2 regions of the Mesorhizobium sp. M0016 genome follow, and region 1 is predicted to be linked to the other one. Evidence: predicted binding sites of a transcription regulator. Region 1 holds the regulator's gene; the other holds the start of a gene.
What was found. The regulator HrcA, encoded in region 1, represses chaperone genes, less so after heat shock. The targets are predictions, from matches to a motif close to GTTAGCACTCNCNNNNNGNGAGTGCTAAC.
Positions count from the first base shown of each region.

Region 2: a site for HrcA is predicted at 10,294-10,322, ahead of NKJ88_RS27970 (co-chaperone GroES). Genes of this name have one in related genera too.

Region 1 covers NZ_JAMYVM010000002.1:389,778-405,067, reverse strand. Annotated here, with positions in the region: gene queG (tRNA epoxyqueuosine(34) reductase QueG) at 1-1,143, opposite strand, end outside; gene NKJ88_RS04855 (glutathione S-transferase family protein) at 1,124-1,816, opposite strand; gene NKJ88_RS04850 (undecaprenyl-diphosphate phosphatase) at 1,985-2,791, shown strand; gene NKJ88_RS04845 (YraN family protein) at 2,977-3,354, opposite strand; gene rsmI (16S rRNA (cytidine(1402)-2'-O)-methyltransferase) at 3,347-4,255, opposite strand; gene NKJ88_RS04835 (hypothetical protein) at 4,428-4,613, shown strand; gene NKJ88_RS04830 (hypothetical protein) at 4,621-4,809, shown strand; partial or broken gene NKJ88_RS04825 (low molecular weight protein tyrosine phosphatase family protein) at 4,951-5,273, opposite strand; gene NKJ88_RS04820 (hypothetical protein) at 5,344-5,658, opposite strand; gene hemW (radical SAM family heme chaperone HemW) at 5,761-6,918, opposite strand; gene rdgB (RdgB/HAM1 family non-canonical purine NTP pyrophosphatase) at 6,918-7,565, opposite strand; gene NKJ88_RS04805 (VOC family protein) at 7,565-7,975, opposite strand; gene rph (ribonuclease PH) at 8,166-8,882, opposite strand; gene hrcA (heat-inducible transcriptional repressor HrcA) at 9,038-10,123, shown strand; gene NKJ88_RS04790 (hypothetical protein) at 10,160-10,360, shown strand; gene NKJ88_RS04785 (PQQ-dependent sugar dehydrogenase) at 10,470-11,819, shown strand; gene NKJ88_RS04780 (hypothetical protein) at 11,970-12,746, shown strand; gene NKJ88_RS04775 (LysE family translocator) at 12,928-13,545, shown strand; gene cysK (cysteine synthase A) at 13,725-14,699, shown strand; gene NKJ88_RS04765 (glutathione S-transferase family protein) at 14,899-15,290, shown strand, end outside.
Region 2 covers NZ_JAMYVM010000027.1:29,941-45,230, reverse strand. Annotated here, with positions in the region: gene NKJ88_RS28020 (peptidoglycan-binding domain-containing protein) at 1-732, shown strand, start outside; gene NKJ88_RS28015 (DUF1491 family protein) at 806-1,153, shown strand; gene NKJ88_RS28010 (DUF2336 domain-containing protein) at 1,140-2,147, opposite strand; gene NKJ88_RS28005 (DUF1254 domain-containing protein) at 2,544-3,092, opposite strand; gene NKJ88_RS28000 (DUF1214 domain-containing protein) at 3,085-3,669, opposite strand; gene NKJ88_RS27995 (transglycosylase domain-containing protein) at 3,743-5,902, opposite strand; gene NKJ88_RS27990 (glycine cleavage T C-terminal barrel domain-containing protein) at 6,030-6,329, shown strand; gene NKJ88_RS27985 (trimethylamine methyltransferase family protein) at 6,319-7,872, shown strand; gene NKJ88_RS27980 (hypothetical protein) at 7,885-8,049, opposite strand; gene groL (chaperonin GroEL) at 8,186-9,814, opposite strand; gene NKJ88_RS27970 (co-chaperone GroES) at 9,879-10,241, opposite strand; gene NKJ88_RS27965 (hypothetical protein) at 10,489-10,752, shown strand; gene NKJ88_RS27960 (DUF1488 family protein) at 10,749-11,015, shown strand; gene NKJ88_RS27955 (hypothetical protein) at 11,059-11,226, opposite strand; gene NKJ88_RS27950 (hypothetical protein) at 11,258-11,467, opposite strand; gene NKJ88_RS27945 (DUF3168 domain-containing protein) at 11,685-12,092, shown strand; gene NKJ88_RS27940 (ester cyclase) at 12,099-12,485, opposite strand; gene NKJ88_RS27935 (hypothetical protein) at 12,766-13,026, shown strand; gene NKJ88_RS27930 (response regulator transcription factor) at 13,108-13,773, shown strand; gene NKJ88_RS27925 (ATP-binding protein) at 13,757-15,175, shown strand.

The DNA.
Region 1 (15,290 bases):
CTCGATTGGCAATGCGGACAGCCATTCGTCCTGCACTGTAGTGTCGGTTTCGATTTTCAAGTAGATCGCCGCCTGCCCGTTGAATTCGGCGGCCGTCACCAGCCGCGCCAGCGCCCAGATCGCCGCGCCGCGCACCAGCGGCGAGGCATCGCCAAGCAGATCGCGCACCGGGCCGGCCAGCGAAACATCGCCGGAATTGCCGGCGGCGGTCAGCACATTGCGGACAAAGCGGTCGCGGCCGATGCGCTTGATCGGCGAGCCGGAGAAAAAGGTCCGGAACGCCGTGTCGTCCAGCTGCAACAGTTCCGCCAGCGGCGGTTCGCGCAGTTCATCGCGCGCGGCGAGCTTGGCCTCCGAGGCGGCGCGGGCGAACTTGTTCCACGGGCAGGCGGCGAGACAATCGTCGCAGCCATAGATGCGGTTGCCGATCTTTTCGCGGAATTCTTGCGGGATCGGCCCCTTGTTCTCGATGGTCAGGTAGGAGATGCAGCGCCTGGCATCGAGCCGATAGGGCGCCGGAAAGGCATCGGTCGGGCAGGCGTCGAGACAGGCGCGGCAGGAACCGCAATGGTCTACCTCGGTCGCATCTGGCGTGAGCTCCGCCGTGGTGAAGATGGTGCCGAGAAACAGCCAGGAGCCGTGCTCGCGGCTGACCAGATTGGTGTGCTTGCCTTGCCAGCCGAGCCCGGCGGCCTCAGCCAGCGGCTTTTCCATCACGGGCGCCGTATCGACGAAAACCTTCACGTCGCCGCCGGCCCGCGCGACGATCTTGCCGGCGATCTCCTTCAGCCGGCCCTTCATCACCTCGTGATAGTCGCGGTTTTGCGCATAGACCGAGATCGCGCCGAGATCGCGCCTTGCCTGCAGCGCACGCGGATCGTGGTCGGGGCCGTAATTCATTGCCAGCACGATGATCGAGCGCACCTCGGGCCACAGCGTCGAAGGCTCGCTACGGCGTTGAAGCGTCTCCGCAATCCACGCCATCGAACCGTGAAAACCATCGGCGACGAATTCGGCCAATCTGGCTGGCGCCAGCGGGATCGCATCGGGCGTGGTGACGGCAACCGCATCGAAGCCGGCGCGCCGCGCCTCGGCGTCGACTAGCGCGCGCAGGGTTTGGCTTCTAGAAGTCGAGGTCCGCATAATGCGACACCGGCGACAGGCCGCGCACCCGGTCGGAGAGCAGCGGCCGGAACGACGGCCGCGATTTCACCCGCGTGTACCATTCGCGCGCCGCGGCATGCTCGCGCCAATCGATCTCGCCGAGATAATCCAGCACCGACAGCGTCGCGGCCGCCGCCAAGTCGGCATAGGTGACCTTGCTGCCGGCCAGCCAATGACGGGTGCCGGCCAGCCAGTTGGTGTACTTCATGTGCTGGCGAATGTTGGCGCGCGCCGCGCGGATCGCCGCCGAATCGGGGGAACCGCCGCCCGCCGTTTCCGGCATCACCGGCTTCAGCACGCGCTCGCGCACCAGATGCCGGGTCACTTCGCTCTCGGCCTTGTTGAGATACCAGTCTGTGAGACGGCGGATTTCGGCGCGCTGCATCGGGTCTTCCGCAAACAGGCGCTTGTCGCGCTTCAGGACGCCACGTGTCTCGTCAAGATATTCCGCGATCACCATGGCGCCGACGATCGGCACGTCGCCCTCGGCAAGCAGGATCGGCAAGGTGCCGGCCGGGTTCAGCGCCAGAAATTCCTTGCGCCGCGTCCACGGTTTTTCCTCGATCAGCGCCAGCTCCTCGCCATATTCGCCGAAGGCGAGGCGCACGAAGCGGCAGGTGGCGAACATCGGGTGATGGAAAAGCGTCAGCATGATTCCGCGATATTAAGGCGCACTGGCGAATCGCCGTCCGCACCGGTAAGTCTTGGCGGCCCGTCATGCGGCCGTCACGGTGCTGCGACCTATAGGGGGACTTCCGCGCCGTGACAAGCAAGCCATTCGCAAGCCGTTTCCTTCCGTCCCTTGAATGCCGAGGTTGCCATGGATAGCCACACCATCGTCGAAGCCCTGCTGCTCGGCCTGCTGGAGGGGCTGACCGAGTTCATCCCGGTCTCCTCGACCGGCCATATCCTGCTCGCCGGCCATTTCCTCGGCTTCCATTCCACCGGCAAGGCCTTTGAGATCCTGATCCAGCTGGGCGCCATCCTGGCGATCCTCAGCGTCTATTTCCGCCGCCTGTGGCAGATGCTGCTCGACCTGCCGCATGACCGGCTGACGCGGCATTTCGTCCTCGGCATCCTGATTGCCTTCCTGCCGGCCGCCATTATCGGCGCGCTGGCGCATGATTTCATCAAGACGGTGCTGTTCGAATCGCCAAGGCTGATCTGCATCATGCTGATCGTCGGCGGCGTCGTGCTGTTGGTCGTCGACCGCATGAAGCTGCAGCCGGTCTATCGCGATGTCGAGCGCTTCCCGACAAGGCTTTATTTGCAGATCGGCCTGTTCCAGTGCCTGTCGCTGATCCCCGGCACGTCGCGCTCCGGTTCGACCATCGTCGGCGCGCTGCTGCTGGGCGTCGACAAGCGCGCGGCGGCGGAATTCTCCTTCTTCCTCGCCATCCCGACCATGGTCGGCGCCTTCGCCTTCGATCTGTTCAAGAACCGCAACGTGCTGAGCAGCGCCGACCTGCCAATCATCGCCATCGGCTTCGTCGCCGCCTTCGTTACCGCGCTGATCGTCGTGCGCTTCCTGCTCGATTACGTCTCGCGCAACGGCTACTCGCTGTTCGGCTGGTGGCGGCTGGTGGTGGGCAGTGTGGGGTTGGTGGCGCTGATGATCTGGGGGTGAGCTTTACCCTCCCCCTTGTGCCCCCCTTGTGGGGTCCGAAGGACGGGCGAGACAGGCGGCTCGCCCCGGTCAGTCGATCCGCAAAGCGGATCGGGGTGGGGGTCGGCGCCACACCCCCGCCCCGTTTCGCCAACGACGCGTCGCTTGCTCACCGACCCTCCCTACAAGGGGGAGGGTAAAGGCCGCTAACTCCTCCCATAAAACGCGTTCTCGACATGCACAGGCCAGCGCCAGGGCAGCACCGCGATCATGTCGAAGCGCATCGACAATCTGCCATAATCCGGTTGGCGCGACAGCCAGATGTCGGCCGCGCCCTCGATGCGGCGCTCCGATTCGTGGCCAATCGCCTCCATCGCTTCCATCAGCGTGCGCCGCGCCTTGACCTCGACGAACAGCACTAGGTCGCCGCGCCTGGCGATCAGGTCGATCTCGCCGAAGCGGGTGCGATGCCGGCGGGCGAGGATGCGATAACCTTTCAGCATCAGCGCCGCCGCCGCCAGCCACTCGCCGCGATGGCCGCGCCGATAGGCTTTTTGGCGGCTGGCGGCCGGGCGCTCAGCCACCTTCGCCTTCTCCAACCGCATCCCTGAGTTCCAGCAGCCGGCGGTAGAGCGACTGCTTCTGCCCGCCTGTCATCTTCGCCGCTTCCGCCGCCGCCTTGGACGCCGGCATTTCGGCGGCCAGCGACAGCAGCAGCCTGTCGATGTCGGCGGGTTGGTCGGCCTTGATCTCGGCGGGCCCGACGCAGATGACGATCTCGCCCTTCGGCGTGTCAGCCGCCGCATAGTGGTCGGCCAGCGCCTGCAGCGTTCCCGTCCGCATCTCTTCAAAAGTCTTGGTCAGCTCGCGGCCGATGGCGGCCTTGCGCGCGCCGCCCAACGCCTCGACCATGGCGACCAGCGTATCGGCCAGCCGGCGTGGCGACTCGAAGAAGATCAGCGTTGCCGGCACCGTCTTGAAGGTCTCCAGCCTGGTCAGCCGCTGCCCAGATTTCACCGGCAAAAACCCCGCAAACAGGAAGGCGTCGGACGGCAGTCCCGACGCCGTCAGTGCCGCCAGCGGCGCCGATGGGCCGGGGATCGGCACCACGCGCAGGCCGCGCTCCAGCGCTTCGCCGACCAGCCGGTAGCCTGGGTCGGAGATCAGCGGCGTGCCGGCATCCGAAATCAGCGCCACGCTCTGCCCGGCCTCGAGTGCCGCGATCAGCTTCGGTCCGGCCTCGCCGGCATTGTGTTCATGATAGGCCGTGGTGCGGCGGCGGATGCCGTAGCGGTCGAGCAGCACGCGCGAGACGCGGGTGTCCTCGCAGGCGACGACGTCGGCGGCCGCCAGCGTCTCCAGCGCGCGCAGCGTGATGTCGGAGAGATTGCCGATCGGCGTCGCCACCAGATACAGCGCCGGCGCCAGCGGCCGGACTGCGATCTCGGTCTGGCCGATCACATAGCTGCGTTTCTCGCCGGTCACCGGGTCTCTCCATTTCGCCCTGTTTGGCATGGCGCGTGCCGGGTTGCAAAACTCCCGAACGTCGGGCCAAACCTGACGCCGATGTAACCCGGCGGCCATGTCTTTGCCACAGTGGGGAACGAAAGCGTGGCTGGCGGATTGAATACCTGAGTCTCTTGAGGAGGAGGACAGGATGGACAGCCTGGAATTGCAGGACGTTTTCGAGCCCTACTATGCCGGGCGCAACCGCGTGCCCGCGCCAAAGGGCAAGCGTGCGCTCGCCGAGAGCGACACCGGCCTGACCAGTCGGGCGGCCACCGCCTTGCCGACGAATGTCAGGCTTTCGGACAACAAACCGGACAGCACGACGGAGCACTGACCGTACGATGCCCAATCGTTTCGATATCTTCATCACCCGTCTTGAAACGAAGAGCGCCCGCGAAGGCGCGCCGCCGCATCCGATGAACGACCAGAACAGCGTCCGCCGGGACAAGAGCGACGCCAAGCCGGCCCGGACCGGAGAGGCGCATGCCGAGAAACACCGCGGCAAGCGCCGCTTCAAGCACGACGCTTAGTTTGTCGATCCGTGCAACATCGTCATCCTAGGGCGAAGCAAGGAGCGAAGCGACGCGGCGCAGACCCTAGGATCCATTCCCTGACGTCTGCCGAAGGATGCAGCGGCGCAGAATTCTAAAGCGCTCGGTCGTGAACGCCCGTCAGCCCAGGTATCGCGTCACCCTCACCTCCAGCAATCGCACCAGCTCCGGGGCCATGGATTCATAGTCATCCGGGATATCGAGGCAGATCACCCGCGCTTTCTTCAGGCTTGCCCTGAATTTCTTCTGCAGCTTGCGGCGGTGCGCCTTTTCCATCACGAAGATGATGTCGGCCCAGACTACCAGCTCATGCGTCAGCAGGGTGTCGGCATCGTGGGTGGTGCCGCCCTAGGCGACCTCGATATCCCTGCGTTGGAAAACACCTGTTCGGCGCTCGGGCTGCGCAAGCGATTCTGGCTGCAGACGAAGAGGACGTTCTTCAACAGCTTCGATCTTTGATTTGGTTGTTTCCCCGGTTGGAAAACCAAATTGTGCCCCGCTGAAAGCGGTTACTCATCCCACATCTCGTATCGTTTTAGTTAGAGGAATGTACTGGTCAGGCGTAAGCCCGCACAGATCGAATGCTATCGAATCATCCTTGGCAGTCGCCCTGAGGTTTATCCCTACGTACGACATGAAGGCGCGCACTACATCGAACTCGCTTAGGCCCGACAGCTTAACCTTTCTGGATTTCCTGTTTTTGATGAATATTGCCTCGGCTTCATAGAGATCTTCGTACTCGAGGGATTTCGATATCTCGGTTAGTCCAAACTCAAAGACATCATCTGTGTTCAATGTCCGCAGCGTTTCGTGGATCAGGAACTTCATGGCAGGCCCTATTGGATGCGGTGTAATGGCTAAGCAGAACTCCTAGCATCCTTGTTCGAGCCGATAAATCGTCCGCTCGGTTAAGCCACTTGGCCTGCGGGCCTATCGCGCCAAATCCGCCACCACGGCATCGAGCACGATCATGCCGGCTGGCGTGGCGCGTAGCCTGGCATTGCCGATCGGCGCCACCAGCCCCTCATCCTGCAGCACGGTCAGCCGGGCGCTCGACAGGCCGCGCCCGGAAAACGCCTCGTAGCGGGAAAGGTCGATGCCTTCGGCCAACCTCAGCCCCATCAGCAGGAACTCGTCGGCCTCTTCGGAGCGCGTCAGGATCTCGCCGCCGGTGACGCCATGGCTCCTGGCCTCCACCAGATTCGCCCAGGTCTCCGGCATCCGCTCGGCGATCGTCACGATGCGCTGGCCGTTTTCGATGAAGCGGCCATGCGCGCCCGGTCCGACGCCGACATATTCGCCATACCGCCAATAGGTCAGATTGTGCCGGCTCTCGGCGCCCGGCCTGGCGTGGTTGGAAATCTCATAGGCCGGCAGGCCATGCGCTGCGGTGATCTCCTGAGTCAGCGCATAGAGATCGGCGGCCCGGTCATTGTCGGGAATGGTAAACTTGTGCGCCGCATGCAGCGCATGGAACGGCGTGCCTTCCTCGATGGTCAGCTGGTAGAGCGACAGATGGTCGGCGGCATGGCCGATCGCCTGTTCGAGCTCCGCCTGCCAGTCGTCCAGCGTCTGGCCGGGGCGGGCGTAGATCAGGTCGAAGGAGAGGCGCGGAAAGATTTCGCGTGCCAGCCCGATGGCATGCAGCGCCTCGTCGACATTGTGCAGTCGGCCGAGAAAGCGCAGATCCTTGTCGTTCAGCGCCTGCACGCCGAGCGAGACGCGGTTGACGCCGGCGGCTCGGTAGCCGCGAAAGCGCTCGGCCTCGACCGAGGATGGATTGGCCTCCAGCGTCACCTCGATGCCGTCGGGCACCGTCCAGTTCTTCGCCACGGCGTCCAGCACCGCCGCCACCGTCTGCGGCTGCATCAGCGACGGTGTGCCGCCGCCGAGAAAGATGCTGGTCACCTCGCGCGCCCCGGTCCGCTCGCGCATCGTCTTCAGCTCGGTCTCGAAGGCGCGGGCAAAGCGCTCCTGGTCGACCGGCTGGTGACGGACATGGCTGTTGAAGTCGCAATACGGGCATTTGGCCGCGCAGAACGGCCAGTGGATGTAGACGCCGAAGCCCGGGCTGCGGTCCAGCGACATTAAGCTGAGCCTAACCTGGCGCGGGCGAATTTCTGGAAGGCGCGGGCGCGGTGCGACAGCGCCGTCGGCTGACCGGGCTTCCAGCCGTGTTTTTCCTCAGCGCTCATCTCGCCGAACGTCTTTTCGAAACCGTCGGGCAAAAACACCGGGTCGTAGCCGAAGCCGAGTTCGCCGCGCGGCGGCCACACCAGCGTTCCCTCAGCCTCGCCGCGATAATATTCAGCCTCGCCATTGGGGAAGGCCAGGCAGATGACGGCGACGAACCGCCCCTTGCGCTGCGCTGGCTCGGCGGCGCCGACCTCCTGCAAGGCCACTTCGGTGCGCTGCATGGCCATGCCGAAGTCGCGGCTGCCATCGGGAGCTTCGGCCCAATTGGCGGTGTAGACGCCGGGAGCGCCGTCGAGCGCGTCGACGCACAGGCCCGAATCGTCCGACAGCGCCGGCAGGCCGGTCGCCTTAGCCGCGGCGAAGGCCTTGATGTAGGCGTTTTCCTCGAAGGTGGTGCCGGTCTCCTCCGGTTCCGGCAGGCCGTAGTCCTTGGCCGACTTCGCCTCGAAGCCGAACGGACCCATCAAGTCGGCGAATTCGCGCAGCTTGCCTTCATTGTGGCTGGCAACGACGATCTTCTTTCCATCGAGAGAATGCATCAAAGGCCCCAGATCCTTGGCTCGGCGAATTCGATCGAATTGCCCGAGGGGTCGCGTATGTAGATCGAGCGCCCGCCCTGCGGCCATTCGAATTCGCTTTCGATGGCGATGTTTTTCGCCTCAAGTTGCGCCTTCCACTGTGCGAGTTCATCCGCACTTGCGGCAAAGCAGAGATGGCCCTCGCCGACCGTGCCATGTGGCGGCACTTTCAGCCGCGCATCGGGCGCCGGCGGGATTTTGGTGGCTTCGGCGTTGAAGACCAGCAGCACGCCCGGGCCGCAGCGGAAGAAGAGATGGCGGCCGTCGACCTTGCCGAGGAGAGGGAGGCCGAGGACGTTGGAGTAGAAGGCTTCGGCAGCGGCGAGATCCGTGACGTAAAGCGCTGACTCAAGAATAGCGGAGGGTTGCATCAGGCACCCCCCTCTGCCCTGCCGGGCATCTCCCCCGCAAGGGGGGAGATTGGCAGTTCCGCTGGCGGCGTCTCAACGTTGATGGTTGGCGAAAACGATAGCGACCTCTGATCTCCCCCCTTGCGGGGGAGATGGCCGGCAGGCCAGAGGGGGGTGTGAAGGATCGCCGACGTCATCACGTTAAATTCAATCAGGCCACAGCCATCTGCTGCAAGCTCACCAGCCGCTGAATGCCCTTCTTTGCCAGGCCCATCAGCTCCGCGAACTGCCCTTCCGAGAACGGCTCGCCCTCGGCGGTGCCCTGGATCTCGACGATGCCGCCCTTGCCGGTCATGACGAAATTGGCGTCGGTGCCGGCAGATGAATCCTCGATATAGTCGAGGTCGATGACCGGCTGGCCGTCATGGATGCCGCAGGAAATTGCCGCGACATGGTCCTTCAGTACCTTGGCAACACTGGCCATCTGCCGCGCTTCCATCCAGCGCAGGCAATCGTAGAGCGCCACCCAGCCGCCGGTGATCGAGGCCGTGCGGGTGCCGCCATCGGCCTGGATGACGTCGCAGTCGACGGTGATCTGCTGTTCGCCCAGTGCCTGCAGGTCGACAACGGCGCGCAAGGAGCGGCCGATCAGCCGCTGGATTTCCAGCGTGCGGCCGCCTTGCTTGCCGGCCGAGGCTTCACGGCGCATGCGCTCGCCGGTCGAACGCGGCAGCATGCCGTATTCCGCCGTCACCCAGCCCTTGCCGGAATTGCGCATCCAGCCTGGCACCTTTTCCTCCAGGCTTGCCGTGCACAACACATGCGTGTCGCCGAATTTCACCAGGCACGAGCCTTCGGCGTGTTTGGAGACGCCGCGCTCGAACGAGATGGCGCGCATTTCGTCGGCTTGGCGTTTAGAAGGGCGCATCGAGGCCTCTTTCTGTTCTTTTACGGTTGCGTCGGCGGCTTGTAGACGCATGCAGCCCATGGCGCAAAGGAAAAGGCCGGGCGATCTGGCACAGACGCTGGGTTGCGCGGGGGCGATGGAAGTCTATATCCTTGAGCCGGAGGTTTTTGGCTCGAATGACCAAGGCAGTCACCGAACCCAGTCTGCTGGCGCCCGCGCTGCAATCGCTCGACATGCGTTCGCGCGACATTTTCCGGCGCATCGTCGAATCCTATCTGAAGGACGGTGAGCCTGTGGGATCGCGCAGCCTGTCGCGCATCCTGCCGTCGTCGCTGTCGCCGGCCACCATCCGCAACGTGATGAGCGACCTCGAGCATCTCGGCCTGATCTATGCCCCGCACATCTCGGCCGGGCGCCTGCCGACCCAGACCGGCCTGCGCTTCTTCGTCGATGCCTTCATGGAGCTTGGCGATCTCTCCGACGAGGAACGCCGGGTCATCGAGGCGCAGGTGCGCGCCTCCGGCTCGGGCGCGACGCTGGAACACATGCTGACCGAGGCCAGCCAGATGCTGTCGGGCATGTCGCGCGGCGCCGGCCTAGTGCTCGCCACCAAGAACGAGGTGGCGCTGAAGCACATCGAGTTCATCCAGCTCGAGCCGACCAAGGCGCTGGCGGTGATGGTGTCGCAGAATGGCGATGTCGAGAACCGCGTCGTCGACCTGCCGGCCGGCATCACCGTCTCGCAGCTGCACGAGGCCTCCAACTTCCTCAACGCCCATATCAGGGGCCGCACGCTCGCCGAGGCGCGCATCGAGATCGCCCGCATCAAGGACGAGACCAGGGCAGCGCTGGACACGCTGTCGCAGGATCTGGTCGAGAAAGGCCTGGCGGTGTGGGCCGGCGCCGATAGCGGCCTGCCGGCGCGCCTTATCGTGCGCGGCCGCGCCAATTTGCTCGAAAACGTCACCGCCCAGGCCGATATCGAATTGCTGCGCCACCTGTTCGAGGATCTGGAGACGCAGGACGGGCTGATCCAGCTGCTCGACCTCGCCGAGGACGGCCCCGGCGTGCGGATCTTCATCGGCTCGGAAAACAAGCTGTTCTCGCTCTCCGGCTCGTCGCTGGTCGTGGCGCCTTACCGCGACAAGGACGCCCGCGTCGTCGGCGCGCTCGGCGTCATCGGCCCGACCAGGCTGAATTATGCCCGCATCGTGCCTATGGTCGACTACACTGCGCAATTGATTACCCGGATGTTAAGATAATTCGAAAGCCGGGATCACCGTAAAGGAGGGCGCAGAATGGCGCTTGAATCGTTCAAGGCCCAGATCAGCATGCTGCTCGAAGAAATGGTCAACCAGCCGGAGGACGAGCACGAAATCCAGGAGCAGCTGCGCGAAAAACTGCGCGAAATGCGCGCCATGGGCTTGCCGCTGCCGGAAGATCTCGTCGCATTGGAAAAGCGTCTCGACGACGATCTCGACGTCGAACAGGAAAGTTGAGCGGTTCTCTCGCCGAATCTGCGCGCGCGCACGCTTCTCTTTTGCGGCGGCCGCACAATATCTCCCTTGTGCATGACGCGCCGACCGGCGCGAGTTCGAGGAGAACAGCATGATCCGGATTGCCGGCTTGGCAGGCCTTGCCCTGCTTCTGGCCACCAGCGCCTTCGCCCAGCAGGCCGATCAACCGCTGCTGACCGGCAAAGACGCTTTCGGCGACTGGACGGCCGACAAGCCAGGTGTGCGCCGGCTGATCAAGCCGGATGATCTGCAAAAGCCCAACATCACCGAATCCGCCTCCAACAGCGCCGGCCTTGGCGATCGGCCCGAGGGCGCGAAGCCCGTCCTGCTGCCTGGGTTTTCGGCCGAACTGGTTGCTTCCGGCATTTCCAATCCGCGGGTCGTGCGCGTGGCGCCGAACGGCGACCTGTTCGTCGCCGACAGTGACGCCAACCAGATCCGCGTCTATCGGCTGGCCAAGGGTAGCGCGAAGCCGGCCGAAGAGGGCATTTTTGCCGACAATCTCAACCAGCCCTATGGCATCGCCTTCTACCCGCCTGGCGACAAGCCGCAATGGGTCTACGTCGCCAACAACGACAGCGTGGTCCGCTACGCCTATCGGGACGGCGACCTTAAAGCCTCCGTCGAACCGGAGACGATTGTCTCCGACATCCCTACCGGCGGCCACTGGACCCGCGATATCGCCTTCTCGCCGGACGGGAAGACGCTGTATCTCTCGGTCGGCTCCGGATCGAACGTCGCGGAGGGCATGCAGAAGGCACCGAAGGGCGGCCTTGACGCCTGGGCAAAATCACAGCCACTCGGCGCCACCTGGGGTTCCGAGGATGGCCGTGCCGACGTGCTGGCCTTCGGCCCCGACGGCAAGAATGGCCGCATCCTCGCCACCGGCCTGCGCAATTGTTCGGGCATGACCGTGCAACCGGCCACCGGCGCGCTGTGGTGTGTCGTCAACGAGCGCGACGGTCTCGGCGACGATGTGCCGTTCGAATATGCCACCTCAGTCAAGGACGGCGCCTTCTATGGCTGGCCCTGGTATTATATCGGCGCCAACGAGGACCCGCGTCACGAGGGCGCGCGCCCAGACCTCGCCGGCTCGGTCACCGTGCCCGACGTGCTGATGCAGGCGCATTCGGCGCCGCTCAACATCGCCTTCTATGGCGGCGGCAATTTCCCGGCAGAGTACAAGGGTGACGCCTTCGTCGCCCTGCACGGCTCCTGGAACCGTGGTATGAGGACCGGCTACAAGGTGGTGCGGCTGAGATTCAGCCACGGCAAGCCGACCGGCGAGTACCAGGATTTCATCACCGGCTTCGTCCTCTCCGACGACGCCGTCTGGGGCCGGCCGGTCGGCGTCGCGGTGGCCAGGGACGGCGCGCTTATCGTCACCGAGGATGGCAACGGCACCATCTGGCGCATCACCCATGTCGATGGCCCATCCTGAGCCGGCGAACAGCGCAATCCGGCCCCAATGCACGTCCCGATGGATCACCTTGGGATAGGTATGGATCACCTCGGCCGATGAGACGCGGTCATCGAAACCGGTATCCCTGAGATTGAAGAGGCCGACCGAGCCGAAGGACTTCTTCGCCCCTTGCGCGAAGCGGCCGTCGCTGAAATCGTGTTCGTAAAGGGTCACCGTGACGTGGCCGGCATTGAGCTTCGGCACGTAAACACTGCTGATGGTGTCGTTGGCGACGCCAAGCTGGTTGACGTTGAAGCGATAGAGGTCCTGCACCATGCGCCGGGCCGCATTGCCATTGATCATCCGGTATTCGCGGCGCGATGCGCGGTTCGGGTCGATGAGTTTGAGCGGCGCCTTGCGGCCAAGCCCGAGCCAGTGCTCGAACACCATCACATTGGCGCCCCAGGGATAGGGATAGTTGGACTTGTCGATGATGCGTGGCGGGCCATCCTCGGCAATCTCGGCGGTATCGACATAGTCCAGCCATTGCAGCTGGAACGACGCTTCCACGTTGAGGTCGGTATTGCGCGGATCGGCAGCAATGATGCGCCAGTCCGAGACCGGCGGATATTTGGTGTCGAGGTCGATGTAGAATTCGCCTTTGGCGGTGTCGTCGGGGTCTATCTTTTGCGGTCCGTCACGCTCGATCGCCACCAGCCGCACCTTGAAGCGGTTGTTGACGACCAGCGGATAGATCATCGGACGAACGGGGTAGGCGCCAGGGTTCCGGCTGTCGGTAAAATATCCAGTCTGCGGAACGACATCGCTATCGCCCTTGTCGAACAGGCTGAAAGCCTGACGCCCCTCGAACCACAGATACCATTCCAGCTCGTGGACGTGACCGCGTGCTTCGGAATAGTTGTTGGGCATCCACTTCATGAGCTGGATGTGAAGTCTTTTGGCTAACATGGGTGCTCCTGCCGTTCGGAGCCATGCGAGATAGCCGACCGCCTTCGGGGCGTAAGTGAACCATCTCTCGCTTTCAGGCGAGGATGACCGGCTTTCATGCCCTGCTTGGCGCAATCGAATCCGTTTTGCCGTTGCAGGCTTTCATGGCATCAGAGTCGTTTCACGAGGTGCGACCGTCATGACCCTCGCCGGCTTCCTTGCCTATAGTGCTGCGCTGGGCATCGCCGCCGCCATTCCCGGGCCCGGCGTCACCGCGCTTGTGGCGCGGGCGCTCGGATCCGGCTTCCGCTCATCGCTGGCGATGTCGTTCGGCCTGATGCTCGGCGACCTCATTTATCTCACCGCGGTGGTGCTCGGCCTTGCCTTTGTCGCGCAAAGCTTCGGCATGGTGTTTCTCGCCATCAAATGGCTGGGCGTCTCCTATCTCGCCTTCCTCGGCTGGCGTTTCTGGACGGCCGGGATCACGCCCGAGACTGTCGAGGCCAGGAAAGGCAAGGGCGGCCTGGTATCGAGCTTCCTTGCCGGCCTCGCCGTCACGCTGGGCAACCCGAAAACGATGATCTTCTACCTCGCCATCACGCCGACCATCGTCGACCTGAAGACCATCACGCTCGCCGACTACGGCATCCTGGTCGCGCTCACCGTCATTGTGCTCTTCGTGGTGCTGGTGCCATATCTTGCGCTGGCCGCCAAGGCGCGCTGGTTCCTGAAATCGCCACGCGCGCTGAAGGCGCTGAACCGCACCGCCGCCGGCTTCATGGTGGGCGCGGCCGCTGCCATTGCCGCACGTCAGTAGATCGGTTCAGGCCCATCCATTCCGCCGATCGGTCCATCCGGAAAATGCGGCTTGAGGGGACAAGCGTTTTCAGCAAGCGGCCCACTCGATATTTTCGGCCGGCAGCCTATCTTGCGCGGGCGAAAGCCCTATTCTGTCCGCCGACGCCAATTGCCTGATCTGATTTGGGAGCGAAACCAATGAACAAGCCTTCCGCGCGCGTGCCCGGCCGCGGCCGTGTCTACAACTCGATCACCGAGACGATCGGCGACACGCCGCTGGTGCGGCTCGACAAGTTCGCCAAGGAGAAGGGCGTCGTTGCCAACCTTCTTGCCAAGCTCGAATTCTTCAATCCGATCGCCTCGGTCAAGGACCGCATCGGCGTTTCCATGATCGAGGCGCTGGAAGCGTCGGGCCGGATCAAACCCGGCAAGACGACGCTGATCGAGCCGACCTCGGGGAATACCGGCATCGCGCTCGCCTTCGCCGCCGCCGCCAAGGGCTACAAGCTGATCCTGACCATGCCCGAAACCATGTCGGTGGAGCGCCGCAAGATGCTGGCGCTGCTCGGCGCCGAACTGGTGCTGACGGAAGGGCCGAAAGGCATGAAGGGCGCCATCGCCAAGGCCGACGAATTGGCCGCCACCCTGCCTGACGCCGTCATCCCGCAGCAGTTCGAAAACCCGGCCAACCCGGAGATCCACCGCCGCACCACCGCCGAGGAGATCTGGAACGACACCGATGGCGGGGTCGACATCTTCGTCGCCGGCATCGGTACCGGCGGCACGATCACCGGCGTCGGCCAGGTGCTGAAGCAACGCAAGCCCTCGGTGCATGTCGTCGCCGTCGAGCCGGAGGCCTCGCCGGTGCTGTCGGGCGGCCAGCCCGGCCCGCACAAGATCCAAGGCATCGGCGCCGGCTTTGCGCCCAAGATCCTCGACACCTCGATCTATGACGAGATCGTCAAGGTCTCCAACGAGGATTCGGTCGCCAACGCCCGCCTCGTCGCCCGCCTTGAAGGCGTGCCGGTCGGCATCTCGTCGGGCGCTGCCCTGCAGGCCGCCATCGCCGTCGGGTCGCGGCCGGAGAACAAGGGCAAGAACCTGGTGGTGATCATCCCGTCCTTCGCCGAGCGCTATCTGTCGACGATCCTGTTCGACGGGCTGGGGGCTTAACGTCTTAACTGGATAGGCGGCGATCCTTCGCACCCCCCTCTGCCCTGCCGGGCATCGGGGGTGCTGTCCCTCCGACATCGGAAGTCTCATGGCTGGACCGCAGAAAACCCGGCCGTGGCGTCCGCCACCGGCTTGAGCGGGAGGCGGCTTCAGGGTCAAATCGCCCCGGCCTGCTTCGCGCGGGCAGGGGGAGAATCACATGTACAAGCTTTACACGCGCCCAGGCAGCGGCGGTTTTGTCGTCGAGGCCGCATTGGCGCTGGCAAACGCGCAATTCGACCAGATCGATGTGCCGAAGAAGGATTCGCCGGACCCGGCTTTCCTCGACATCAGCCCGTTGAACCAGGTTCCGGTGCTGACCTTGCCCAACGGTCAATCGATAACCGAATCGGCGGCGATCTGCATCCTGCTTGCCGAGCGCCATCCGGAGGCGGGTCTGGCGCCGGCCGCCGGATCGCCGGATCGCGCCGGTTTCCTGCGCTGGATGGCGTTCATGTCATCGGTGCTCTACCCCGCCATCCTGCGCCTCTACTATGCCCATCGCTACACCACCGATGCCGACGGCAAGAAAGCCGTCAAGCAGGCAGCCAT
Region 2 (15,290 bases), on a different contig from region 1:
GCCGGCGCGATTGCGCTGGGCGGCGCGATCTCGCGCAATCCGGTCCTGGTCGGCGGCTCGACCGCCTTCCTGGTGACGCTGTTCTACGTTTCCGCCAACGCGCTGTGGTACCAGCCGTTTCCGCATGCCGGCGCCTTCTTCGCCACCCGCAGCATCGAGGGTTTTCCGCACCCCGGCGCGGACGAACCCGAAACCACCATCAACATCCTGCGGCCCGGCCCGGCTCCGGTCAAAAGCGATCCGACCGTCGAGCAGGTCCAGGGCATCCTGAAGGATCTCGATTTCTACACGGGAACGGTCGACGGCATTTCCGGGCCGAATACCCAAAAGGCGATCCAGGCATACCAGCAGAAAGTTGGCCTGCCGGCCTCCGGTGAGATCGATGCTGTGCTGCTCGACCAGCTCGGCGCCAAGCAGACCACGGCTGGCATCCCGCATCCTGTGCCGAGGCCCGTGGATATGGCCGCTGCTCCCGTCGCCGCGCCCGAGGCCGCGCCTGCGCCCATCCCGGTTTCCGCGCCGGTATCCGCCCAGGCGCCCGATGCCCGCATCGTCAAGATCCAGGCCGGCCTGAAGGCATTCGGCAATGACGACATGCAGCTCGACGGCGTCGTCGGCGCCCGCACCAAGGCGGCGATCAAGGAATTCCAGTCGCTATTCGGCCTGCCGGAAACGGGCGAGCCCGACGAGGTCGTCTACGTCAAGATGCGCGAGATCGGCCTGACCAATTGAGTGGTCAAGACGACCGCTCGCGGATAGACGAAAATCCGGCTAAGACGCCGCGCATGTCCTCCGGAGCCTCGTCATGCGCGTAACCACCGAGTTTTGGGTGTCGGCCCTGCTGCGCCGTGTTTTCGGCGCCGGCGGCTTTGCGGCCGTCGTCAAGCGCGGCGCAACCGAGGCCGGCGCTGTCTTCGTGCTCTCCCGCGGCAGGCTGGGCGACGTCTCCCTGTTCGGCCCGGCGCCGCAGACGAGCTACGATTCGGACAAACCGGATGATCGCTTTTTCACGCTGCTCGGCGCCGGCGACGATGCCGCCGCGCTTGACGCCAGGCTTGAGCGGGAGAAAAAATTCGATCCCGACATCTGGGTGGTCGAGATCGAGGCCGCAACGGTTTCCGTCGAGGAGCTTCTCTCCGTCAAGACGCCTTGAGGCTGGCCGCTAAGCTGGCTTTGTCGTCCGGCGCTTGGTCGCCATTCGCGGCGACAGGGGTGTTGCCGCGCACCGCTCGCGACAATGTTTCGGCCTTCCAGCCGCGCACCTTGTCGAGCGCCGCCTCGTGGTGCAGCAGCCGGTAGCGGTCGAGGAAGATGCGGATCGCCTGCGGGTGCGGAAACTCCCGGGGGTAAACCGCGACCACGATCAGGAATGCCCTGTCCTCGCTGAGGTCGAGCGCCCGCAGCGCGGCCAGCAACGAGACATAGCTCGAATGCTCGGTCAGCGACCGCGCCGTGGAGAAGTCGATGTCGAGCGCGTCGGCAAGCGCGGTCTGAAAGAAGGCGGCGTTGCCGGTCAGCGCCGTCTCGCGCAGCTTGCTGTAAGTTGCTGAGCCGACGAAGGGATTGACCGATGTCGCCTCGCCCTCGGCGAGCATCATCGAGCGCAGGCGGCGCCTGGCGGTTTCGGCGGCGCTGCCGGGCAGTTTTGGTGCGCTGGGAGCGGCGGCAGCGGCTTCGGCACCGTTGCCCGCCACGTCGGCGATCGGCTCGGGCTGCCGCACGCGCACCAGGGTCGGCTTTTCCAGCGCCTTGATCAACTGCGCGATGGCCGGGTTCAAATCCTTGCGGCGGGCAATGGCGCGCGCATGCGGCAGGCCGTGGCGGCCGATCAACGCGATCAGGTCGATGTCGCCCAGCGCCCGCGAACGGACGAGCAAAGGCGCGCAGACATCGACCGGCTCCTCGCAAAGCCGCCGCACCAGGGCGGCCGGCGCATATTCGCATTCGGACAGGGCGGCGGCGACATAGCGGCGCGATTCGTCCGGCACGCTGTCGAACAGCGGCAGCGTCAGATCCTCGAGCTGGGCGATCTCGCGGCGCGACGGGCGGGTCAGCGAGCAGAACGCCGACACGGCGGCGCGAAACAGCCTTTCGGCTTTTCCCGATTCCGTCCGTATGGCGATTTGCCTGAAATCCGAAGCTGACACGGAAGATACGCCCGACACTCGACACAACCCGGACCATGCTCAACCGCAACTGTGTCGGTTTCGCGCTAGGCCTGGAACAAACATCAAATTAGCCGCGATCCGTTAGCGCTCCGTTAACCCTCTGCCGGCCTTAATCACATTTGGAGGCGTTGCGTTGTGCTCCGGGGCAACCGAGAGGAATACGCGAACCATGGGCATGGTACTGTCTTTCGTGCCGCGATCGGCACCAGTCAATCGAGCAGTTCAGGACACCGGTACGCCGGCGGCGGTGATCATTTTTCCCGGCGTCCGCTACGAGCATCCGCCATTGGCGGGCCAGGCGCGACCGGCGGACCAGCCGGGCACACCACGGACGCCTGTTCCGCACCACTGAATTTGCTGGTCGTCGGGGTGAGGTCAGTAGTCCTGCAGTTCGCAGGAGCTCTGGTCCAGGAACTGCGACACAACTGGCTTCCAGCTGTCGTCAGGCACGAAGGCGCGGATGACGAAGATGCCTTCCTCGATCGGCGCCTCGACGAAGATCGCCCCTTGCAGGTCTTCGGGAAGCTCCCTGCGCACGTCGATCATCTGTGCCGGCGTCAGCACCACGGTGTCCAGCTTGTTGCCGGTCGCCGTGCGGTCGTTGAATGAATAGAAATTGTGGCCGTTGCGGTCATAGACCGACACCGACCAGAACGGCACGCTGCCCGGCGCCTTGATCCGCACCACGCCTTCGGCAAGGTCGAAGCGGCAGGCGGCGGCGTAAAACAGCGGATCTACCGACTTCACCACCGGCGCGCCGCCCGCCTCGGCATCCAGCCTGGTCATCTTGTAGAGGTCGGACGCCATCGCCAGCCGTGACCAGGCATCGCGCTCGGTAAATTCCGGCACCAGCAAAAGCACCACGATGTGGACGATGCCGGCGCCGAGCAGGCCGAGCAGGATGGCGTGCAGCAACCTACGCATTGCAGCCAGCCTTGACGATCCGGGGCAGCGACACGTCGGAAAGGCCGGTGCTTGAGGCAATCGGCGTGTCGTAGAAGGTGAGCACGAAGTACATCCGGCCAAAACCTTCGGTCAGAAGCCAGTTGCCGGGGGCCGGACGGTTGCCGACGGCGATGATCACCGAATTGTCGGGCTGACGCAGCACCTGGTAGGATTGCAGCGCCGCCAGCCTCGGCTTGCCGGTGTCGACCACGCCGAGCGATTGATCCGCGGCATAGAGCGTCCAGAACCGGGCGGTCGGGAAACTGCCTTCGATCCTGTAGTCGCATTGCCGCTGAAGCTCATCGCCGGCCGCATCGCGTTCGGCGATGAAGGACAAGCCTTCCGCCTTGCCGAGCGCCAGCACGCCCTCGCGCGCCACGCGCGCCTTCGAATAGGGGTCGGCATCTTGCGTGCCGATCTCGGGGAAGGCGGTCCATTGGCCGATGCTGATCGCGCCGACGCCGCTCTGCGCCTGCAGCGCATACCAGACGCTGCCGCCGCCGAGGCCGATGGCTATGGCAAGCGAAAGCAGCGTGAAAAAGGCGGTCTTGAGCATGAAGAACCGGGACGAGAGAATTATCGTTCGGGGATATAGCGGGGCAGGCCACAGAGCAAGCAGCGCTGTGGAATCAAAGCGCCGACAGGGTCTCCGGTGTCTGCGGCGAGCCGAGCACGGGCGCTGTCTGGAACACCTTGGTCATCTCGCGCAGCGTCTGTGTCGTGCGGCTGGACAGCACCGCCGGGCGCTCGGCCGCGGCATCCGCTGCTGCCTGATCGGCATTTTTCTTCTCCGCTTCCTCGGCCTTGGCCGCGATCTCTTCGTCGACGAAGGGTTTGTCTAGGCCGGGGATCGGCTTCAGGTCGATATTCTGGTGCGCATAGACCATCAGCCGCTGCCACACCATCGCCGGCAGCGTGCCGCCGGTCATGTTGCGGGTCGGGGTGAAGTCGTCATTGCCGAGCCAGACGGCAGCCGTGTAATTGCCGGTGAAGCCGACGAACCAGGCGTCGCGATAGGATTGCGTCGTCCCCGTCTTGCCGGCGACGACGATGTTGGGCAGCTGCGCGCGCCGCGCGGTGCCGATCGCCGGCACGGCAGCCAGCATGGTGTTCATGTATTTCAGCGCCTGTTCCGACAAAACGCGATGCGGCGCCGGCGCATCCTTGGCAAAGTCGTAGACGACGTCGCCGGTGCGGGTGACGAGCTGGGTGATGCCGTGCCTCGAGCCGGCGAAGCCGTTCTGCGCGAACACGCTGTAGCCCGTCGCCTGGTCCATGACCGTCATGCCCGATGTGCCGAGCACCATGGTCTTGTGCGACTCCAGCGGCGATTCCACGCCGAATGATTCGGCCATCGCCTTGATCGGGCCGATGCCGAGATAGTCCTTGGCCAGCCGTACCGGCACGGTGTTGATCGATTTGGCGATCGCCGTGATCAGCGTCACATTGCCGGCCGAGCCGCCATTGTAATTGTGCGGTGACCAGCCGCCCCAGCTGATCGGCCCGCCTGAGACGACGGAGTCCGGGGTGAACCCGTGCTCCATGGCGGTGGCGTAGACGTAAGGTTTGAACGAGGAGCCGGTCTGGCGCAGCGCCTTGGTGGCGCGGTTGAACTGGCTTGCGCCATAGTCGCGGCCGCCGACAATGGCGCGTACCGCGCCATTGGTCTCGATCACTACAACGGCGCCCTCGGTGACGTTGTATTCCTTGCCGAACTGGCGGAGATGGAATTCGACGGATTCCTCCGCCGCTTTCTGGATGTTGGCGTCGAAAGTGGTGTGGGCGACCAGCGAATGCTGGCCGGGCTTGGCGATTTTCTTGACCTCATCGAAGGCCCAGTCGAGGTAATAATCCGGGCTCTTCTGCTCGCCGCGGTCGACGATCTCGGCTGGATGCAGCCTTGCCTGCAGCACCTGGCCTTCGGTCATGAAACCGGAATCGACGAGGTTCGACAGCACCACATTGGCGCGAGCACGGGCGGCGGGCAGGTTGATGTGCGGGGCGTATTTGGTCGGCGCCTTGAACAGGCCGGCCAGCATCGCCGCCTCGGCGAGGTTCAGATCCTTGACGCTCTTGCCGAAATAGAAATCCGCCGCCGCCTCGATGCCGAACGTGCCGCCCCCCATATAGGCGCGGTCGAGATAAAGCTGCAGGATCTCCTTCTTCGACAGATTGGCCTCCAGCCACAGCGACAGGAAGGCTTCCTTGATCTTGCGTTGGAAGGTCCGCTCATTCGACAGGAACAGGTTCTTGGCCAGCTGCTGGGTGATGCTGGAGCCGCCCTGGACGACGGAATTGGCCCGCACATTCTCGAAGATGGCGCGCGACAGGCCGAGCACGTCGATGCCGTAGTGCTCGAAGAAGCGCCGGTCCTCGGTCGCCAGCACTGCTTTGATGACATGGTCCGGCATCTCGTCGACAGGCACGGAATCGCGCTGGATGATGCCGCGCTGGCCAATCTCGTTGCCGTAGCGGTCGAGGAAGGTGACGGCGAAATCGCCCTGACTGCGCCAGTCGCCGGTGGTGATCTGGAAGGCCGGCATCGCGAGTGCGAGCAGCACGACGACGCCGCCGGCGCCCATCGTAAAACCTTCGCTCAGCACCTCGATGATGCCGCGTCGCCAGCCGGTGACTCGGAAGCGCCGCGAAAAAATGGTTGCCGATTCCCAGAACTGGCCGGCCTTGAAGCCGATTTCGTAGAGCGAGGAATCGATCCACGCGTCCACCGCCAGCAGTGCGGCGGCGATCGGACCTCTTCGTCTTGGACGTCGTTCTAAAGGACTGGCCATTCCCGAAACTCACCCAACCCACCTGAGAACCGCAAGCGGGCAATTTCAGGGCGGGCATACCCGGCGAAGACTATTCTTCCATTTCAGCCCGGCTCACAAGGGCAGCCAGGCCACACCGCACGGTTTGTTGAGCGCCGCCCGCATCGTGACGCTGGAGTTCTGCTCCGTCGATGCCGACGCCAGTGGCTTCGAGCCAGACTGGCACAAGGGCCGGCGGGTCGGATTCGTCACCTCAGGCGGCTATGGCTACACAATAGGCAAAAGCGTCGCGCTGGCGTTGCTGGACGACGAATTCGCCGGGGAGGGGACCGCGCTTTGGGTGCACATTGTCGGCGGCGTCGAGCGGCCGGCGCGAATTATTCCGGCTCGCCATACGGCCCGAGGGCAAGGCGATGCGGCAATGAGGAGTTTTGGCCATGGTCGATGACATCATAAGGGAGACCAGGCGCGAGCGCCGGCGCGGGCACACCGGCGTGGCCGGCAGCGGGTCAAGCCGCCACCCGAACTATCGCTCGCTCAAAAACCCGTTCCTGCCGCAGCCGGTGTTTTCGGACGACCAGGTCGCGGCCATCCACGGCACGGCGTTGCGCGTGCTGGAAGAGCTCGGCATCAAGGTGCTGCCGCCGGAGGCACGGGCGATCTACGCCAAAGCCGGTGCGCTGGTAGATGAGGACAGCCAGATGGTGCGCATCGGCCGCGATATCGTCACCGCCGCACTGGCCTCGGCGCCGAAATCCATCCGGGCGCTGGCGGGCAACCGTAGCCGCGATCTCATGCTGGAGCTCGGCTCGATGACGTTCCTCGCCGGGGCCGGGGCGCCCAACGTCACCGATCTCGAACGCGGACGGCGTCCGGGCACGCTCGCCGCTTTCGAAGAACTGACCAAGCTTGTTCAGAATTTCGATGTGCTGCATATGCTCGGCCCCTGGATCGAGCCGCAGGATGTCGACAACCATTTGCGCCACTATGCCGTCAACCGTGCGCAGCTGACCCTGTCGGACAAGTTTCCCTTCGTCTTCGCCCGTGGCACGCCGCAGGTCGAGGACGGGTTCGAGATGATCCGGTTGGCGCGCGGCCTCTCGCAGGACGAGTTCCTTGCCGGCGTCCATTGCTATACCGTCATCAACACCAATTCGCCGCGCCAGCTCGATATCCCGATGGCGCAGGGCATCATCGACTTCGCCAAGGCCGGCCAGGTGTCCATCATCACGCCCTTCTGCCTGGCCGGCGCCATGGCGCCGATCACCGTCGCCGGCGCATTGACGCTGCAGCATGCCGAGGCGCTGGCTGGTCTCGCGCTGGCGCAGATGGTGCGGCCGGGCGCACCGGTGGTTTACGGATCCTTCTCCTCCAATGTCGACATGAAGTCCGGCGCACCGGCCTTCGGCACGCCCGAGCACGTCAAGGCGACGCTGGGCGCCGGCCAGCTGGCGCGCTTCACCGGCCTGCCTTGGCGGTCCGGCGGCGGCAGTGCGGCCAACATTTCCGATGTGCAGGCGGCGCACGAGACGCAGTTCGCGCTGTGGGGCTCGGTGCTTGCCGGCGCCACCGTCTGCATCCATGCCGCGGGCTGGCTGGAGGGTGGCCTCAGCGTCTCCTACGAGAAGCTGATCACCGATATCGAGGCATTGCAGACGGTTGCCGAACTCTGCGCTAGGACCCCCGGCGACGAGGATTCTATCGGCTTCGAGGCGATCGCCGAAGTCCAGCCGGGCGGGCATTTCTTCTCCGCCGGCCACACCATGACGCGCTACCGCACCGCCTTCTACGAGCCGCTGGTCGCCGACTGGTCGAATTTCGGCAGCTGGACGCAGTCCGGTTCGAAGTCGGCCACCGAGCGCGCCACCGGCATCTGGAAGCGGACGCTGGCCGAGTTCCAGCCGCCGGCGTCGGCCGTTGCCACATCCGATGTGCTCGACGAGTTCATTGCCCGCCGCACCGAAGAGGGCGGAGCGTTGCCGATGTCGTGAGGTTGGCAGCCGTCACATCGGCCGCTTGTCGCCGGTCTTCGACGGCTCGCGGCCAATCGGCCCGGCATCGGCCTGCGTGTGCTTGTCGGCGGCGATCCGGCGGATGCGATCGAAGCGGCTCTCCTCCGCCGGCTTGGTCGCGGATACAGCGTTTGGCTTCGGGGCAAATGTGATCATCTGTCGATCTCCCTGTCGTTGCTGACTGGTCTTGACTGACTGACGGAAATTCCTGGCTCGCCGGGGAAATGTCCCCGGCAGCCTGTTCTGATTTATGCCCGCCCAGATTCCCAGGCGGGCAATTTTCGGGCGATGGTCAGTAGCCGCCCATGCCGCCACCGCCGCCCGCAGGCGCCGCATCCTTGGCCGGAACGTCGGTGATCATCGCTTCGGCGGTGATCAGAAGCGCTGCAATCGAGCCGGCATCCTGCAGTGCGGTGCGCACCACTTTCGCCGGATCGACGATGCCCGCCTTGATCATGTCGACATAGACCTCGTTCTGGGCATCAAAGCCCTGATTGTGGTCCTTGCTGTCGGACAGCCTGCCGACGACGATCGAGCCTTCGACACCGGAATTCTCGGCGATCTGGCGGATCGGCGCTTCGAGTGCCCTGAGCACGATCGAAATGCCTGCCGTCACATCGTCATTGGCGCCAGTCAGCCCGGCCAGCGCCGATCTGGCGCGCAGAAGCGCCACGCCACCGCCGGGCACGATGCCTTCTTCCACCGCCGCGCGCGTCGCATTCAGCGCGTCGTCGATGCGGTCCTTCTTTTCCTTCACTTCAGACTCGGTGACGCCGCCGACGCGGATCACGGCGACGCCGCCGGCGAGCTTGGCCAGCCGCTCCTGCAGCTTCTCCTTATCGTAATCGGACGTGGTCTCCTCGATCTGGCCCTTGATCTGCGCGATGCGCGCCTGGATGGTCGCCTTGGTGCCGGCGCCGTCGATGATCGTGGTGGTGTCCTTCTCGATCAGTACGCGCTTGGCGCGGCCAAGCATCTCGATGGTGACGTTTTCGAGCTTGATGCCGAGATCCTCGGAAATCATCTGGCCCGATGTCAGCACGGCGATGTCTTCCAGCATCGCCTTGCGGCGATCGCCGAAGCCCGGCGCCTTGACGGCCGCGACCTTGAGGCCGCCGCGCAGCTTGTTGACGACCAGCGTCGCCAGTGCTTCGCCTTCGACGTCTTCCGAGATGATCAGCAACGGCCTGCCGCTCTGCACCACTGCTTCGAGGATCGGCAGCATCGCCTGCAGATTGCCGAGCTTCTTCTCGTGGATGAGCACGTAAGGCTCTTCCAGTTCGACGCGCATCTTGTCGGCATTGGTGACGAAATAGGGTGAGAGATAGCCGCGGTCGAACTGCATGCCTTCGACGACGTCGAGTTCGGTGTCGGCGGTCTTGGCCTCCTCGACGGTGATGACGCCGTCATTGCCGACCTTGTCCATCGCCTTGGCGATCATGGCGCCGACGCTGGCATCGCCATTGGCGGCGATGGTGCCGACCTGCGCGATCTCGGCCGACGACTTGACCTTCTTGGCCTTCGCCTTGATGTCCTTGACCACGGCGGCGACAGCCTGGTCGATGCCACGCTTGAGGTCCATCGGGTTCATGCCCGCGGCAACCAGCTTGGCGCCTTCGCGCAGGATCGATGCGGCCAGCACCGTGGCGGTGGTGGTGCCGTCACCGGCGAGGTCGTTGGTCTTCGAAGCCACTTCGCGCACCATCTGCGCGCCCATGTTCTCGAACTTGTCAGCAAGCTCGATTTCCTTGGCCACCGTCACACCGTCCTTGGTGATGCGCGGCGCGCCATAGGCCTTGTCGATGATGACGTTGCGGCCCTTGGGGCCGAGCGTGACCTTCACCGCATTGGTGAGGATCTCGACGCCGCGCAGCATGCGGTCGCGCGCGTCGGTGGCGAATTTGATTTCCTTGGCAGACATTTTTTTCAATCCCGTTGGTGTGGTGAAGCAAGCGGCTCGCCGGAGCCTGGCAAAGCCAGGCCGGTCAGGCAGCCTTCTTGGCTTTGACGCTCTTCTCGGTGACGACCGTCCCGCTCTTGCCGATAGCGGCCGTCTCGCTCTTGCCGATGACGCCCATAATGTCGGCTTCCTTCATGATCAGCAGGTCCTCGCCGTCGATCTTGACCTCGGTGCCCGACCATTTGCCGAACAGGATGAAGTCGCCGGCCTTGACGTCGAGCGGAACAAGCGCGCCGTTTTCGTCGCGTGCGCCCGGCCCAACGGCGATGACTTCGCCTTCCTGCGGCTTTTCCTTGGCATTGTCGGGAATGATGATGCCGCCCTTGGATTTGACATCGCCTTCGGCGCGCCGGATGACGACGCGGTCGTGGAGTGGCCGAAACTTCATGAGAACTTCTTTCTGGGGCCGGCATAGGCGACCGCGCCGTTCTTATAGGCGTGTTGGCACTCGATAGATAGGAGTGCCAAAAATTATTCGTGGCCAAAATTAAATATTAAAAAGTATTATGATGTCTGCAGGGTTCGAAACGTCGCGAGGCGCCTAGATATTTCAAAAAATTGAATTTCGAGGCAAAAGTGGCTATTTATATCGTAAGTTCGATTTCACAATTTCAGGCACGAAGGAGATTTAGGCGATGGCCGAAGGCAATCAGAGCATCATGGAAAAAGCTGAAGCCCGCTTCATGGACAAGCAGAAGAAGACGGCCGAGCGCAACAAGGCAACCTCCGACTACATGTCCGAAGCGAGGGCCAGGGAGATCAAGACAGCAAGGCTCAGGGAATTGCGCCTGGCCAAGGAAGAGGCCGACCGCGTCGCGGAAGCCTTGAACCCGACACCGAAGAAGAAGCGGGCGACAGTCAAGAAAGCCGCCGCCGCGCCGAAGGGGGGCACGTCATGAGCCTGACATTCCCCAATCCAAGTCGCTTCTATGACGAGGCCGGCAAGCGCATCCGCTTTGTCGGCCACGACGGCATGTTCCAGATTTCCTTCTCTGTCGCAGCCGATGCCCTCTCGAAGGCGCCATCAGGGACGGCGACCGCGGAAGCCACCTATCTGGCGGCTTTCGACACCGCGTCCAGCTCCATCCATGACGTTGCCAGCAAGGCCTACGCCCGCACCCGCAAGAGCATATATGTGCTCACAGCCGCGGATTTCGGTTAGCGCGCGTTCGTCTTGCAATCAGAGCGGCTGAGATCAGCGTGCGTCAGGACTTGCGGTCGGCTTTTGCCCGCCGCTTGACGTCCCGGCTGTTCAGGCGGTCGGCCATCGCTTCCGCATCCCGCAAATTCATGGCCACCATCACCTGTTGCTTAAGCTCGACAGGCTGGCCGGTGAAGATGTCGAAGATAGTCCAGCTCTCGGGCTCGTCCATGCGCAACGCGTAGCGGTTTGTCATATCGGCATCAGGCCTTTGACATGAAAAATGCCGCCGCCAGGATCAGGATTGTCCAGGCCACCACCGACAGCTTCAAGGCCAGGCCGCCATGCATTGAAAGTATCTCGCGCATGCGCAGGGCCACGGTCCTCTTCGACAGGGCGGGTGCTGCCGCAATCGCGACCGGGGGCTTGACGCCGAGCTTTCCAAAAGCCGGCAGCAGCGGTGGCGTTCGCATGAAATGACCTCGAATTGCCGGAGAAAACAGGGCTCCTCATAACACCCTTCTTGAAACTCCCCGCATGCCAAATAGAACCCGGTCCGTGAAAGGGCCATGCCGCCCGATTCGCCGCCTTCCATCAGGCGGATCGTCATCTGGCGAAATCCGTGCAACGCGGTTAGGTTGCGCGCGAAACTGAGGTTGTTCAAAGCGTGACAGGCGAACGGAGACGACGATGACGGCGCCCGGCGATTTGCTGCAAGCCTTGTTCATGAGATTGAAGAGCGATGCCTCGCTGACGGCGCTGCTCGGCGGCGCCGGGTTGCGCGAGCAGGCGGCCGACAGTGCCGCCTTCCCTTATGTGACCTATGGCAGGACCAGCGCATTCGATCTGGACACCGGCGCCGACAATGATGACGACCAGCTCATCACGCTGCATGTCTGGTCGAAGGCGCAAGGCGAGGCCGAGACGCGTCTGATCATGGACAGCATCCGGGCGCGCCTTGACGGCGCCGCTTTCGCCACCGGCTCGCGCGACCAGACCCGCCTGTCCTTGGAGTTCGCCGAGGCCCGCTACGACGAGGACCTGGCGCTCTACCACGGGGTGCTGCGGATACGCGCCCTCACCGAGCAAAGTGATTGAAGCAACCTAGATTTGCGCCTGGATCTCGGCCTTGTCGATGACTGACCACACCTCGCGGATGCGACCCTCTCCGAATTCGTAGAAAACATTCTCAGCGAACGACACGCGCTTGCCGTTCACCGGCAGGCCGAACAGCACGCCCTTGGGATGACAGTCGAAATGCAGGCGCGCCGCCACGCGCGGCGGCTGGCAGACCAGCAGTTCGATGTTGAAGCGGAGGTCGGGAATCGCCTCGAAATCGCCTTCGAGCATACGGCGATAACCCGACAGGCCGAGCATTTCGCCATTGTGCTGCACCTCGTCGCCGACAAAGTCTCCAAGTTTCGCCCAGTCCTGGGCATTCAGGCAAGCGATATAGCCCCGGTAAAGGTCGGCAAGGTCTTTATCCGTCATGGCGCACTCCGATGATTTGGCGTTTCCCGCGCTATTTAGGGCGGCCCTTCAGAATGGTCTCGCCTTGACCTGTTCCCAATCTGGCTGCGAATTGAGAACCTGCGCGCAAACACCATAGCCGCGCAGCCGGTTTTCCGGTTATGAATCCATTGCCCGGTCTGAGGGACTGGGCGGTAGGATCGCATTCATTCGTTGCGCGCGCAGGGGGTATTGCGGGGATGGATTTTCACCCGTTTACCGTTCATTTCACGTTCAGCACAGTTGCGTTACAACGCCGACCATGAAAACGCTTCGCTCTCATGTCAGAACCGCGATACTGGCGCTCACAGCGGCCGGCCTGTTGGCGTCGCAAGCGACGCCGGCAGCCGCGGCGGATTGCTACGCGATCGGCCAGCAGGTTGCCGAGCAGAATGGCGGCACGCTGGCCAAGGCTTCGCAGACGACGCGTGGCGGCCAGGAGGTCTGCGTCATCGTCGTGCTTGTGCCGGGCAAGGACGGCCAGCGTCCGCGCCGCTCCGAGATCGTCGTCCCGGCGAACTGATCCAATCTTCCCCCTTGCAGGGTCGTTTCCCAGACCACCGGAATCGGCCTATAGCTGACCCATCAACAGGCCTGACCGATCATGCGCGTACTCGTCGTCGAAGATGACAAGGATCTCAACCGGCAACTGGCCGACGCGCTGGTCGATGCCGGCTATGTCGTCGACCGCTCCTATGACGGCGAGGAGGGGCATTTCCTCGGCGACACCGAGCCCTACGATGCCGTCGTGCTCGACATAGGCCTGCCGCAGATGGACGGCATCAGCGTCGTCGAGCGCTGGCGCCGCAACGGCCGCAAGATGCCGGTGCTGATCCTGACAGCGCGCGACCGCTGGAGCGACAAGGTGTCGGGCATCGATGCCGGCGCCGACGACTATGTCACCAAGCCGTTCCACATCGAGGAGGTACTGGCCAGGGTGAGGGCGCTGATCCGCCGCGCCGCCGGCCATGCCTCGTCCGAGCTCACTTGCGGGCCGCTGCGCCTCGACACCAAGGCCTCCAAGGCCGATGTCAACGGCGTGCCGCTGAAGCTGACCTCGCATGAGTTCCGCCTGCTGGCGTATCTGATGCACCATATGGGCGAGGTGGTGTCGCGCACCGAGCTGGTCGAGCATCTCTATGACCAGGATTTCGACCGCGATTCCAACACCATCGAGGTCTTTGTCGGCCGGCTGCGCAAGAAGATGGGCATCGACATGATCGAAACCGTGCGCGGCATGGGCTATCGCATGCGTGAGCCGGAGGCGTAAGGCGGAACCGCTCCCCATACCAGCAAGGAAGCCTTTTTCGGCGCGGCTCTGGCCTCGCTCGCTGGCCTTCCGCGTCATCGGCTTTTCCACGATCTGGGCGATCCTCACCCTGATCGTCATCTTCACTCTGATCACCACGCTCTACCGCCAGGCCAGCGAGCGCGGCTTCGACAGCCTGCTGTCGGCGCATCTGTTCAATTTGATCGGCTCCGTCGGCGTTTCCGAAACCGGCCAGCTCACCGGCGCTCCCGACCTTGGCGACCTGCGCTTCTCGGAGCCGAATTCGGGCTGGTACTGGTCGGTGGAGCCGGCTTCCGAAGGCGTGCACGGCAACCTTCATTCGTCCTCGATGACCACGACGATCCCGTCGCCGACCGTTGCCGAGGTGCCTTTCAATTCCAGTTTCCAGCGCAGCTATTCCACCGACGGCATCGGTGACGAGGAACTGCAAGTGTTCGAAAGCGAATTCGTCCTCGATGCCAAGAACCGCGCCGCGCGCTTCCGCGTGATGGGCAACAAGACCGAGCTCGAGCACGAGATCGCCACCTTCCAGGGCCGCCTGTTGACCTATCTCAGCCTGTTCGGCGTCGGCATGATCGCCATCAATGCGATCGCTATCCTGCTCGGCCTCCAGCCCTTGCGCCGGGTTCGCAACGCGCTTGCCCAGGTGCGCGAAGGCACGGCGCAGCGGCTCGATGGCCGGTTTCCCGCCGAGATCGAGCCGCTCGCCAACGAAACCAATGCGCTGATCGAAAACAACAAGCGCATCGTCGAGCGCTCGCGTACGCAGGTCGGCAACCTTGCCCATTCGCTGAAGACGCCGCTCGCCGTGCTGATCAATGAGGGCCGGGCTCTAGGCGGCGCCAAGGGCCAGCTCATCGCCGACCAGGCGGCGTCGATGCAGAAACAGGTCGACCACTACCTGCAGCGGGCACGGGTCGCGGCGCAGCGCGACAGCGTCGTCTACCGCACGCCGGTGACGCCGCTGGTGCAGCGCATGGTGCGCGTGCTGCAAAAACTCAAGCCTGATGTCAGCCTGTCGCTTACGCTGCCGGCGGCCGACATCGTCTTTGCTGGCGAGCGCGAGGATTTGGAGGAACTGCTCGGCAACCTTCTCGACAATGCGATGAAATGGGCGAAGAGCACTGTTGCCGTATCCGTCACGCCGGCCGCAGCCGGCCTGTTCGAGCTATCGATCGAGGATGACGGTCCCGGCATCCCCGAGGACAAGGCCCGCGATGTCTTGAAACGCGGCCGGCGCCTCGACGAGACAAAGCCGGGAACCGGGCTCGGACTTGCCATCGTTGCCGACCTCGTCAACGAGTATGGCGGGGCGCTGGCGCTGGAACGCTCCACGATGGGCGGGCTGAAGGCGGTTGTGCGCTTGCGGAGCTTGCAATGATGTACTGCCCAGGGCCAATCGACACGGCCGAATGCCTGTGTTATGGCGGCCCCTCGATTGCACAAAAGCCGTTAAAAACGGCCAAATTTCCGACAAATGTCAATAGTATGACGTC